One region of the Streptomyces sp. NPDC020845 genome, then DNA from elsewhere that is predicted to be linked to it. Evidence: riboswitches for the same ligand, from Rfam matches in the RefSeq annotation. Region 1 holds a riboswitch; the other holds the start of a gene.
What was found. Region 1 has a riboswitch for cobalamin ahead of ACH4U7_RS04215 (cobalamin biosynthesis protein). Riboswitches for the same ligand answer to the same signal wherever they lie in the genome.

Region 1 (6,576 bases):
CACGGGTGGTACCGAGGCCGTGCACGGTGATCATCCAGGCGGTGCGGTCGCCGGGTATGAACCAGGCGGGCAGCTGGCCCAGTTCGCCGGGTACGTCGACGTCGGCGTGGTCGATCCCGAGCGTGTCCCGTGGATTGCCGATGTGCACCTGCGGGGTGAAGCGGACGCGGGTGCCTGGGGCCAGGGTGCCGTACGTCACCCGTTCCAGGCGGCGGACCACGGAGTCCGGGGGGTGCGGGGCATCCTCGACCACGGGCCCGACGACGGCGTGGCAGCCGGTGCCGGCGAGGCCGTACGTGCCGGGGCGCAGCGAGGCGAGGCTGCGGGTGAGGGTGATCCGGTCGGCCTCGGTGGCGTGCACGGTGAGCCGCGGGTCGTGCGGGAACGGCCGGCCGGGGCCGGGCTTCAGGGCGGCGCCGCTGGCGTACCGCCCGGCCGCCACCGCGGCCGCGCCGACACTGAGCATCGTGGTGGCGGCCACAACCGCCTTCGTCCGCAGCTGCATCTCTCCCAGTGTGGGCGGGGAAGCCGCCGCGGGCCAGCGGGCGCTGCCCGGCCGGGTGATCGACCCGCGACCTGCCTGGCTCGGCAGGGCCGGCGGTTCAGCATGGCTGGCGGTCCAGCGGGGGCTGGCGGCTCACCAGGGCCAGCGGCTCAGCGGGGCTGGCCGTAGCCGCTGAGCTTGTCCGCGGCGCGCCGCAGCTCTTCGGGTGACAGCAGAGCCGGGGTGTACCCGGGGACGGCGGCCGCCGTGAGCCAGACCCGGCACATCCACTCCAGCTGGGCTGTCCGGTCGTACGCCTGGTCGAGCGTGGCGCCGTAGACGACGGTGCCGTGGTTGCGCAGCAGACAGCCGGTGCGGTCGCGCAGCGCGTCGAGCATGTTGTGGGCCAACTCGTCCGTGCCGTACAGGGCGTAGCCCGCGACGCGCACCGGGCCGCCGAGGGCGCAGGTCATGTAGTGGATCGCGGGGACCTCGTCGACCAGGGTGGAGACGGCCGTGGCGTGTACGGCGTGGGTGTGGACGACGGCCGCGGCGTCGGTGTCGCGGTAGATCGCGAGGTGCATCGGCAGTTCGCTGGTGGGGGCCAGCTCGCCCATGACCTGGCGCCCGTCCAGGTCGACGCCGACCGCGTCGCCCGGGCCGAGCCGGTCGTACGGGACGCCGCTCGGGGTCACCAGGACGAGATCGCCGACCCTGGCCGAGACATTGCCCGAGGTGCCGACGACCAGGCCGTCGGCGACCGTCCTGCGGGCCGTCTCCACCACCCGCTCCCAGCCTTCCCGCAGGTCCGGTCGCTCCCCAAGTCCATTCGGTCGTGCGGCATCCGGCTTCGTCACGATCTCACCTCCGGGCGCCGATCATGGCAGGCGAGCCGTCGTGTACGCATCAGTGCGGGGGCGAGTGGATCATCGGTGCCGCCTTCCCGCAGGTGCGTCACCCCCGAGCCCACCTCAGTTCACCTTCCGTTCACCCCATGTCCTTACGGTCGTGGCCGCACCCTTTGGTTGTCGCACCGATTACCCAAGGGTGTGCGAATCCTCCCCCTCCCACAGGAGGGGCTTCTCGTGTGGCCATCCCGGTGGCCACACGGTGGCCACATGGCACTACGTAACGTAGTCACGCGGCGGCGCTCCGTGTCGCCAAGTTCGGGGATCGCATTCCCCCACGAAGGAGTTCGATGGAACACATCACGCTTCTCATTGGGATCGTGATCGTTACGGCCTTGGTGTTCGACTTCACGAACGGCTTCCACGACACGGCCAATGCCATGGCGACCACCATCTCCACGGGGGCTCTCGGTCCCCGGATCGCGGTGGCGATGTCAGCGGTCCTCAATCTCGTCGGCGCGTTCCTCTCCGTGGAGGTCGCCAAGACGATCTCCGGGGGGATCATCGACGAGGACGCCGGAGTCCGCCCCGAAGTGATCTTCGCGGGTCTGGTCGGCGCGATCCTGTGGAACCTGCTGACCTGGCTGGCCGGGCTGCCCTCCAGTTCCTCGCACGCCCTCTTCGGCGGCCTCATCGGCGCCACCCTGGTCTCCGTCGGCATGGACGGGGTCAACAGCGACAAGATCGTCATGAAGGTCCTGATCCCGGCCGTCGCCGCGCCGATCGTGGCCGGTGTCGCCGCCCTGGTCGCGACCCGGCTCACCTACCGGCTGGCCCGCGGCCGCGACCCCCAGGACACCTCGAAGGGCTACCGCGCCGGGCAGATCGCCTCGGCCGCGCTGGTCTCCCTCGCCCACGGCACCAACGACGCCCAGAAGACCATGGGGGTCATCACCCTCGCGCTGATCACCGGCGGTGTGATCGCGCCCGACTCCGACCCGCCGATGTGGGTCATCGTCTCCGCGGGCCTGGCCATCGCCCTCGGTACGTACCTGGGCGGCTGGCGCATCATCCGCACCATGGGCAAGGGCATCACCGACATCCAGCCGCCGCAGGGCTTCGCCGCCCAGACCGGCGCCGCGACCGTCATCCTCGCCTCGTCGCACATCGGCTTCGCGCTCTCCACCACCCAGGTCTGCTCCGGCTCCGTGATGGGCGCGGGGGTCGGCCGCAAGGGCGCTGTGGTGCGGTGGTCCACCGCGGGCCGCATGGTCCTCGCCTGGGTGCTCACCCTGCCCGCCGCGGGCCTCGTCGCGGGCGGCGCCGCGCTGCTGGCGGACCAGGGCGACTGGGGCGTCACGGCGGTCGCCGTGCTCGCGGTCGCCGCCTGCGCCGGGATCTGGGCGGCCTCGCGCCGCAAGCCCGTCGACCACACCAACGTCAACGACATCGACGAGGCTGCGGCGCTGCCGGCCGAGCCGGTGGGTGTCGTCACGGCGGCCCTCCAGTCCGTGGCTCCGCCGCCCGTCTCTGCCGCTTCCATCTCCTCCTCCGCCACCCCGGCAGGCGCCTCCGCGGCCACCGGCAGCACCAGCTAAGGAAGTAACGCGATGAGCATCGACTGGGCGGCCCTCGGCCAGGTCTTCGGCATCAGCCTCGCGGTGACCGTCGGCTTCGTGGGCGTCTTCACCCTCGGCATCCTCGGCACCTCCCGTAAGCCGCAGCAGGCGGAGGCGGGCACCGACACGGCCGCCACCGCGTCCGCCGCTCCGGCCCCGGCCGGCGGCGCCTTCGGCCCCGCGCGCGCCGGCGCGTACCTCTGCTTCGCGCTGTGCGCGGCGGCCGTGGCGTACGGCATCAACCTGATCGTGGCCTGACTCCGTTCGACCCACTCACGGTCGCCGGGCTGGAACGCGCCGACCAGCGCGTTCCAGCCCGGCGGCCGTGGCATGTGCTCCTCGGCACACTCACACAGGGTGGGGCATTCGCGAGTTGACGGCCATTCGCGGCCCATGGTGGACTTCCGGAGCCAAACGGCGGCAGGAGAGGAAGCCGGTGAGAATCCGGCGCGGTCCCGCCACTGTCACCGGGGAGCGCTCTCCCATCGCCCGTACGAGTCACGGCCGTCCACACGGCGGCTGGAAGACCGGGAGAAGCGCGGATCCGGGAGCCAGGAGACTCTCACCGCCGGTCACGTCGAACCAGGGCGCGGACCCTGAGTGAGGACATACCGCCATGCCCGGCACCGCCATGCCGCCGACCCGCCCGCGGCCCCTCCGCCACGTCCCGGCGTCCCCGCCACTCCTGATGTTCCTGACGTTCGCCATGTTCCGAGGCAAGACGGCGGACTGACGATGCGTGCCGATCACGCCTCGTACGCGTGCGGCGCCGCCCTCGGCTTTCTCGGCGACCTCGCCATGGGCGATCCGCGCCGCGGCCATCCTGTGGCCGCGTTCGGGCGCGCCGCCCTGGCCGTCGAGCGGCTGCTGTGGCGCGACCACCGCGGATCCGGGGCTCTCTACACCGCGCTGTGCGCGGGCGGCGCGGCCGCGGGCGCCGTGCTGTCGGTGCGCGCCGTACGGGCCTTGGGACACCCCGCGTCGGGAGGCTCCGCTCTGGGCAGCGCTGTCCTGAAACCCTCGGGACGTCCCGTCTTGGGGCGCCCCGCCGCGGAAACCTCCGCTCTGGGGCGCCGCTCCCCCGCCGCGCAGACCGTACTGACCGCCGCCGTCACGTGGGCGGTGCTCGGCGGCACGACGCTGGGCCGGGAGGCACGGGCTATCGGCGGCGCACTGACCGCCGGTGACCTGGACGCCGCCCGGCGGCGGCTGCCGCACCTGTGCGGGCGCGATCCGCAGGCGCTGGACGAGTCGCAGATCGCACGCGCGGTTGTCGAGTCGGTCGCCGAGAACACCTCGGACGCCGTTGTGGGCGCGCTGGTGTGGGGGGCAGTCGGCGGGGTGCCGGGCCTGGTCGGCTTCCGGGCCGTCAACACCCTGGACGCGATGGTGGGCCACAAGTCCCCGCGCTACCGGCGGTTCGGTTGGGCCTCGGCCCGGCTGGACGACCTCGCCGGCTGGCCCGGCGCACGGCTCACCGCGGCGCTGGCCGCCCTGGCCGGGCCCGATCCGCGCGGCGCGTGGCGCGCCTGGCGGCGCGACGGCCACCGCCATCCGAGCCCCAACGCGGGCCCCGTGGAGGCCGCGTTCGCGGGCGCGCTCGGCGTACGGCTGGGCGGCACGCTCACATACGGCGGCCGCGTTGAGCACCGGCCGGTGCTCAACCCCGGCGGGCGGCCGGTCGAGGCGGCCGACATCGAGCGCGCGGTACGGCTTTCGCGGCGCGTCGGCGCCCTGGCGCTCGGCGTGTCCGCCGCGGCCCGGCTGGCCGTGGGGGCTCGGCTGGTTGTGGGGGCTCGGCTGGTTGTGGGGGCTCGGCTGGCTGCGGGAGCCCGGCCGACGGCAGGCGTGGCGCCGAGGTCGGCCGGTACGGCCGCGCGGCCCGGTGCCGCGCCCGTACCCGCCGCGCGGGCCCCACATGGCGCGCTCGCCCGCTGGGCACGGTCCATGCCCCTCCCTCCCGCTCAGTCCCGGCGCGCTCCAACGCGCGGGCTTCCTTCGTCACCGCTCGCTCCTCCGTCGCTGCGCGGCTCCTCGGTCCAGCACGCACAGCGCGCCAAGACACGCTCATACGAGGCACCCGGCGCGGGCCGGTCCGGCGATCCGGCGACGGTGCGGCCGACGGCCGCGGGGAGGGACTGAGGATGAGCGGGATACAGGGCGGGGGTGCGCCGGGCGGCGGGCTGCTCGTCGCGGGTACGACCTCGGACGCGGGCAAGAGCGTCGTCACGGCCGGAATCTGCCGCTGGCTCAGCCGTAAGGGCGTCAGCGTCGCGCCCTTCAAGGCGCAGAACATGTCGCTCAACTCCTTCGTGACCCGCGACGGGGCGGAGATCGGCCGCGCCCAGGCCATGCAGGCCGCCGCCGCGCGCGTCGAGCCGAGCGCGCTGATGAACCCCGTCCTGCTCAAGCCCGGCAGCGACCGCAGCAGCCAAGTGGTGCTGCTGGGCAAGCCGGTGGGCGAGTTGAGCGCGCGTGGCTACCATGCGGGGCGGCAGGAGGCGCTGCTGGGGACCGTCACCGAATGCCTGGCCGAGCTTCGGCGTACGCACGACGCGGTGATCTGCGAGGGCGCGGGCAGCCCCGCCGAGATCAATCTGCGCCGCACCGACATCGTCAACCTGGGGCTCGCCCGGGCCGCCCGGCTGCCGGTCGTCGTGGTCGGGGACATCGACCGCGGCGGCGTCTTCGCGTCGTTCTTCGGCACGACCGCGCTGCTCTCCGAGGCCGACCAGCGGCTGGTCGCGGGCTATCTGGTGAACAAGTTCCGCGGCGATGTGACCCTGCTGGAGCCGGGCCTTCAGATGCTGTACGGCCTGACGGGCCGCCCGACCATGGGCGTGCTGCCGTACGCGCACGGGCTCGGCATCGACGAGGAGGACGGGCTGCGGGTGTCGCTGCGCGGGGCGGTGCGCGAAAGCGTCGTCGCGCCGCCGCACGGCGCGGACATCCTGCGGGTCGCGGTCGCCGCCGTGCCGCTCATGTCGAACTTCACGGACGTGGACGCGCTGGCCGCCGAGCCGGGCGTGGTCGTGCGGTTCGTGGACCGGCCGGAGGAGCTGGCCGACGCCGATCTGGTGGTGGTGCCGGGCACCCGCGGCACCGTACGGGCGCTGGCATGGCTGCGCGAGCGCGGTCTGGCCGCGGCGATCGCGCGGCGGGCGGCGGAGGGCCGGCCGGTGCTGGGCATCTGCGGTGGCTTCCAGATGCTCGGCGAACACATCGAGGACGAAGTCGAGTCGCGGGCCGGGACCGTCGAAGGGCTCGGGCTGCTGCCGGTGCGGGTGCGGTTCGCGGTGCACAAGACCCTGGCCCGACCGGTCGGCGAAGCGCTGGGCGAGCGGGTGGAGGGCTACGAGATCCACCACGGGGTCGCCGAGCTGCTGGACGGCGCGGACGAACGCTTCCTGGACGGCTGCCGGGTCGGCTCGGTGTGGGGCACGCACTGGCACGGCTCGCTGGAGAGCGACGGCTTCCGGCGCGCCTTCCTGCGGCGGGTCGCGGACGCGGCGGGCCGGGCGTTCGTCCCGGCGCCCGACACCAGCTTCGGGGAGCTGCGCGAGGAGCAGCTGGACCGGCTGGGCGACCTGATCGAGGAGCACGCGGACACGGACGCGCTGCTGCG
Region 2 (6,576 bases), on a different contig from region 1:
CGTTGCTCTTCTCCACCGAGGACAACCCCGACCAGGACTTCGACGGCGCGGTGCCCGGTCCGGCGGTCGTCGCGGAGGCGTGGGAGGCCTGGCGCGCGGAGGTGGCCTTCGCCGAGCGCTTCGTCGCCGAGGCACCCGACCTGGACATCACGCGCGACGACGGGTGGCTCGGGGCGGTTTCGCTGCGCTGGGTCATCATCCACATGATCGAGGAGTACGCCCGGCACAACGGCCACGCCGACCTGCTGCGGGAGCGGATCGACGGCGCGATCGGCGTATGAGGCAAGGCGTTCGGCGTCAGGTGTCAGGTGTCAGGCGCGCGTCGCCGTCAGCACCTCCCGTACGTACCCGGCGCCCGCGTCGTACAGCCGGTCGTGCAGCGCCGTGAACACCTCCGCCGCCCGGACGCCGGGCCAGGCCCGCGGCAGCAGCGCGGGCGGCAGGCCGGGGTCGGCGTAGGGGAGGAAGCGCCAGGAGTCCAGGGCGAGGACGTAGTCGCGGTAGGCCTCCTCGGGGTCCGGTATGGCGCGTCCCGCCCAGCGCTCCAGCACCGGTTCCTGGGCGTCCAGGTAGGCGCGGTGCAGCTTCGCCAGCTGCTCCAAGTCCCACCAGCGGCGCACCGCCCGCTCAGTCGGCTCGAAGTCCGCGTGGGCGCCGCGGAAGAGGTCGACGTACGGGGAGAGTTCGAGGCGGGCCAGGGTGTGGCGGGTCTCGTCGTAGAGGTGTTCGGGGGCGAGCCACACCCCGGGCGCGGCGGTGCCGAAGCCGAGCCGGGCCAGCCGCGAGCGCAGCAGATGCCGCTTGTGGCGCTCCTGTTCGGGGACCGAGAAGACGGCGAGCAGCCAGCCGTCCGTATTCTCCTCCGCCCCCGGGCGGCCGTAGATGCGGCGGTCGCCGTCGTCGAGCAGCTGGCGGGCGTCCTCGGAGAGCGCGTATCCGGCGGCCCCGGCGTCCGTGCGGTCGGCGACCAGCAGCCCGCGCCGCTTGAGGCGGGAGACGGCGGACCGTACGGAGGGCGCGTCCACGCCCACCGCGCCCAGCAGCCGGATCAGCGCGGCGATGGGGACGGGTCCGGCGGGGCGGTCGGCGCCGCCGCGGCCGTAGGCGCCGTAGAAGGTGACGATCAAGGAGCGAGGGGTGGGCTGGCCGGTCACGCGCTTACTGTAAGGCGCCGCTCGCACCTCTACTTCCCGCGCTGCGCTGTCCCGTCCCGCAGCAGATAGCGCTGGAGCTTGCCGGTGGGGGTGCGGGGCAGGGCGTCCAGGAAGACGAACTCGCGCGGGCACTTGTACGGGGCCAGCTCGGCGGCGATGAACTCCCGCAGCGCGGCTTGCCACGCGGCGGTAGCCGCATGTTGATCACAGCCGTCCGTACTCGTGACGCCCGGCCTGAGCACCACATGTGCGACCACGACCATGCCCCGCCGCTCGTCCGGCCGCCCGGTCACCGCGGCTTCCACGACATCCGGGTGACGCAGCAGCGCCTCCTCGACCTCGGGGCCCGCGATGTTGTACCCGGCCGAGATGATCATGTCGTCGGCGCGCGCCACGTACCGGAAGTAGCCGTCCGGGTCGCGGATGTAGGTGTCTCCGGTGAGGTTCCAGCCGTCCCGTACGTACTCGCGCTGCCGCTCGTCCGCCAGATAGCGGCAGCCCGTGGGCCCACGCACCGCGAGCAGCCCGGGTCGGCCGTCCGGAACGGGCTGCAGCCCGGCGTCCGCGTCTGTGCTTCCGAAGTCCACCACCCGCGCCTCGAACCCCGGCACCGGGACCCCGGTCGTGCCCGGCCGGATCGCGTCGTCGGCGGCGGAGATGAAGATGTGCAGCAGCTCGGTCGCCCCGATGCCGTTGATGATCCGCAGCCCGGTCGCCCGTTGCCATGCGTGCCAGGTGCCGGCGGGCAGGTTCTCGCCGGCCGAGACGCAGCGGCGCAGCGAGGAGGTGTCGTACGCGCCGCCGTCCGGCGCCGTGCCGTCCAGCCGACCCAGCATCGCCCGGTAGGCGGTCGGCGCGGTGAACAGCACGGAGATCCGGTGGCGTGCGATATCGGCCAGCAGCCGCTCCGGGCCGCCCCAGTCGGACAGCAGCGCGGAGGCGCCCGCGCGCAGCGGGAAGACGACCAGGCCGCCGAGGCCGAAGGTGAAGCCGAGCGGAGGGCTGCCCGCGAACACGTCCTCGGGGCGGGGCCGCAGCACCTGCGCCGAGAAGGTGTCGGCGATGGCCAGCACATCGCGGTGGAAGTGCATACAGCCCTTGGGCCGCCCGGTCGTCCCCGAGGTGAAGGCGATCAGCGCCACGTCGTCGGCGGAGGTCTCCACCGCCTCGTACGACGCGGGCGCGGTGGCCGCGAGCCGCAGCAGATCCTCGGGGCCGTCCCCGCCGTAGTACGTCGTCCGCAGCCCCGGCACCCCGGCCTTCACCAGATCGTCCGCGCACCGTACGTCGCACAGAGCGTGCCGTACCCGGGCCAGCTCGCAGATCGTCGCCAACTCCCGGGCCCGGTGGGCGGCCAGCACGGTCACGGCGACCGCCCCCGCCTTCAGCACCGCCAGCCAGCAGGCGGCCAGCCAGGGCGAGGTGACCCCGCGCAGCAGCACCCGGTTGCCGGGCACGACGCCGAGCGCGCCGGTGAGGGTGTGCGCGATCCGGTCGACGTGGGCGCGCAGTTCGCCGTACGTCCACACCTCGCCCGTCGCGGCGCGCACCGCGACCCGGTCGGCGCCGAACCGCTCGACGGTGCGATCCAGCAGCTCGGCGCCGCAGTTGAGGCGGTCGGGGTAGGGCGGTCCTGGCAGGTCGAGGCGGAAGGCGGGCCACTGCTCGGCGGGTGGCAGATGGTCCCGGGCGAAGGTGTCGATGTGCGCCGAAGGCCTGAGCTCCATCGAGGACGCGCCCCCTATGCCTGCCCGGGCATACGCCCGGTGTTCGCACATGCCGTGCCTGAAGTCGCCTTGCCAGCGTAACGTGATGGTGACGACAGTCAACAGACCGCGATAAACACTCCAATGGGAGGGTGACCGGTGCCGTCGTTCGCACTTGATCCGAAGCAGCGCCGCTGGTGCGCCGGGGTCCGGTCCCTCGCCCGCGACCTGCTGCGCCCGCTCGCCGAGAGCGGCCCGCCAGGCCGGGTCAACCGGCCGCTGACCGCCGCGCTCGGCGAACTCGGCCTGCTGCGGCGGCTGTTCCCCGACGACGGGCCGGTGCGCGCCCTCGACCTGTGCCTGCTGCGCGAATCGCTCGCCCGGGAGTGCACGGAGGCCGAGACCGCGCTCGCCCTCCAGGGTCTTGGCGGCTACCCGATCGTGCTCTCCGGCAGCCCCGAGCAGTACGCGCGCTGGATGCCCGAGGTCCGGGCGGGCCGCGCGGTCGCCGCGTTCGCGCTCAGCGAGCCGCAGGCCGGCTCCGACGCCGCCGCGCTCGGCCTGCGGGCCGACCCCGACGGGGCGGGTGGCTGGCGGCTGGAGGGCGAGAAGTGCTGGATCTCCAACGCCCCGGAGGCCGACTTCACCGTCGTCTTCGCCCGCACCACCCAGGGCGCGGGCTCGCGCGGCGTCACCGCCTTTCTCGTCCCCGCCGACCGGCCGGGGCTCAGCGGCGAGCGTCTTGACATGCTCAGCCCGCACCCCATCGGCAGCCTCACCTTCGACGGCGTCCCCGTCACCCGCGAGGACGTCCTGGGCGCGCCCGACAAGGGGTTCGGGGTCGCCATGCGCACCCTCAACCTGCTGCGGCCGAGCGTCGGCGCGTTCGCCGTCGGCATGGCCCAGGCCGCGCTCGACGCGTCCGTGGCCCACGCCGGGGAGCGCACCGCATTCGGCGGGCCGCTGAAGGACCTTCAGGCCGTCTCCCACCAGCTCGCCGAGATGGCCACCCGCACCGAGGCCGCCCGCCTCCTGGTCTACGCGGCCGCCACCGCGTACGACGAGGGCGCGCCGGGCATCGCCAGGAGCTCGGCGATGGCCAAGCTCCTGGCCACCGAGACCGCCCAGTACGTCGTGGACGCCGCCGTACAGATCCACGGTGCGCGGGCGCTGCGCCGCGGGCATCTTCTGGAGCACCTGTACCGCGAGGTGCGCGCGCCCCGGATCTACGAGGGCGCGACCGAGGTCCAGCGCACGATCATCGCGAAGGAGCTGTACCGGTGACCGAGCCGCAAGAGCCGCAAGAGCCGCAAGAGCCGCAAGAGCCGCAAGAGCCGCAAGCGTCGTCCGAACTGTCCACGCTGCTGCGCACCAACCCGCCCGAGCTCTCCCCGCCCACCGGCTTCAGCCACGCCGTCACGGCCACCGGCGGCCGTCTGGTCTTCCTGGCGGGTCAGACGGCGCTGGACGGCGCGGGCGCGGTCGTCGGTGCCACGCTTCCGGCCCAGTTCCGGCGCGCACTGGCCAACCTGCTCACCGCCCTGACCGCGGTCGGCGGCACCCCCGCGGACCTGGCCCGGCTGACCGTGCACACCACCGACGTCGCGGCCTACCGCGCGTCCGCCCCCGAACTCGGCCGCATCTGGCGGGAGCTGGCGGGCCGCGACTACCCCGCGATGGCGGTCATCGGCGTCGTCCGGCTGTGGGACGAGGCGGCGATGGTCGAGCTGGACGGCATCGCGGTGCTGCCGTAGCGGCGCGCCCGCCCATCGTTCCGCTCGTCACACCGGTTGGTGCGGTATTGGCCAGGCCCGCGCCACGCGGTACCGTCGGTGCGATATCGACGACGGCAAGACGGAAGCCGGTGGGAACCCGGCACGGTCGCGCCACTGTGAACGAGACGTTCCACACGATCCAAGGGACGTCTTGTGAGTCAGACCCGTAGCCGTCGTCCAGTGCACCACCGAAATGGGACGCGAACTCCCTTAAGGAGGCCCTGCCATGGCGCAGCATGTCGCACAGCCGACCGCCACCACCCCCGCTCTCCCCGCCAAGCTGCCGATCGGTGCGATCGTCCCGTGGGCGGTGTTCTTCGGCATCCTGATGCTGGTCCTGCTGTACTTCGTCGGCGCCGAACAGGGCGCCACCTCGGTCGTCTCCGGCGAGGACGTCCACGAGTGGGTGCACGACGCCCGCCACCTGCTCGGTTTCCCCTGCCACTGACGCCAGGGACGCCGACACCCTCATGAATTCCGCAACGGTACGGAACCTGCTCGTCCGTGGCATGCTCGCCGGCCTCGGGGCCGGCGTGCTCGCCCTGATCGTCGCCTATCTCCTCGGGGAACCGAATGTCGACAAGGCGATCGGCTTCGAGGAGTCCCACGCCCCGGCGCATGAGCACGAGGTCGAACTCGTCTCCCGCAGCCTGCAGTCCACCGCCGGCCTGGCCACCGGTGTTCTGATCTACGGGGTCGCCTTCGGCGGCATCGCCGCCCTCGCCTACTGCTTCGCCCTGGGCCGCATCGGCCGCTTCACCCCGCGGGCCACCGCGCTGCTGCTGTCCGGCTGCGCCCTGCTCGCGGTCTACGTCGTGCCGTTCCTGAAGTACCCGGCCAATCCGCCCGCCGTCGGTGACCCCGACACCATCTCCCAGCGGACCAATCTGTATCTGCTGATGATGGTGGGCAGCGTGCTCCTCGCGATCGCCGCGACCATCCTCGGCAAGCGGCTCGCCCCGAAACTGGGCACTTGGTACGCCACCGTAGCCGCGGTGGCCGCCTTCGCCCTGCTGATCGGCCTGGCGTTTGCGTTTCTGCCGGCCGTCAACGAGGTGCCCGCCGATTTCCCGGCCACCGTGCTGTGGCGGTTCCGGCTCTCCGCGCTGGCCGTCCAGGTCACCCTGTGGGGAGGCTTCGGGCTGGTCTTCGGCGAGTTGGCCGAGCGCCTGCTGAGTCCCAAGCCCGCCACCAGGGCCCCGGCATCGCCGGTGGCCGCCCCCAGCCGACCGTGATCCGACCGTCGCCCTGACCTCACCGGTCGGGGCCCTCTTCAGGGGCGGTCGAGTGGCCGCCCCAGCCCGAGGTTCCAGCGTCCGGCCCGTCCGCTGATCCCGGTCACGGTCAGCGGCGGCACGTCGGCACGCCAGAAGGCCGCCGCGGGCGCGCCCAGCACATGCACCACCGCGGCCCGCACCACGTCCGGCTCCACCACGGCGAGCGTATGGCCGTCCGTCAGCGACGCCGCGTCGAGCCACCGTCCGATCCGCAGGCACAGGTCCCGTACCGACTCCCCGCCGTGGGGCGCGGCCGCCGGGTCGGCCAGCCACCGGGCCACCGCCTCCGGTTCGGCGGCACCGACCTCGTCGAGGGCGAGGCCCCGCCAGCGGCCCGCGTCCAGACCGGCCAGCTCCGTACGGGGCTCGGCCACGCCGAGTCCCAGCGCGGCGGCGGTCTCCCGGCAGCGCAGGCTGGGGGAGGTGACGGCGCGGGCGGCCGAGGGCAGCGCCCCGGCCACGGCGCGGGCCCGCGCCGCGCCGCCGTCCTCAAGAGGGGTCGTGCCGTCGTCGAACCGGGCCTGGCGCAGCGATGGACTCATCGCGGCTGAGATGAAGGTGACGCGGCTGGTCACGCGCTCGCTCCTCCTACCTGTGCCATGGGCGGTACGGCACATACGTAACCACCGGTGGGCCCGCACCTGCCACACATCCGACCGCAGGC

Region 2: it holds a riboswitch for cobalamin, as region 1 does, so the genes downstream of both, ACH4U7_RS17645 (CbtB-domain containing protein) here and ACH4U7_RS04215 (cobalamin biosynthesis protein) in region 1, are expected to answer to the same signal.

The regions. Positions count from the first base shown of each region.
Region 1 is NZ_JBIRSJ010000002.1:54,879-61,454, forward strand. It holds gene ACH4U7_RS04195 (alpha/beta hydrolase) at 1-505, opposite strand, end outside; gene ACH4U7_RS04200 (class II aldolase/adducin family protein) at 655-1,290, opposite strand; gene ACH4U7_RS04205 (anion permease) at 1,683-2,930, shown strand; gene ACH4U7_RS04210 (hypothetical protein) at 2,943-3,209, shown strand; cobalamin riboswitch at 3,377-3,513, shown strand; partial or broken gene ACH4U7_RS04215 (cobalamin biosynthesis protein) at 3,687-4,730, shown strand; gene ACH4U7_RS04220 (cobyric acid synthase) at 5,096-6,576, shown strand, end outside.
Region 2 is NZ_JBIRSJ010000006.1:427,400-433,975, reverse strand. It holds gene ACH4U7_RS17670 (DinB family protein) at 1-281, shown strand, start outside; gene ACH4U7_RS17665 (PaaX family transcriptional regulator C-terminal domain-containing protein) at 312-1,154, opposite strand; gene ACH4U7_RS17660 (AMP-binding protein) at 1,184-2,881, opposite strand; gene ACH4U7_RS17655 (acyl-CoA dehydrogenase family protein) at 3,020-4,144, shown strand; gene ACH4U7_RS17650 (RidA family protein) at 4,213-4,614, shown strand; cobalamin riboswitch at 4,674-4,825, shown strand; gene ACH4U7_RS17645 (CbtB-domain containing protein) at 4,862-5,083, shown strand; gene ACH4U7_RS17640 (CbtA family protein) at 5,106-5,870, shown strand; gene ACH4U7_RS17635 (histidine phosphatase family protein) at 5,909-6,487, opposite strand.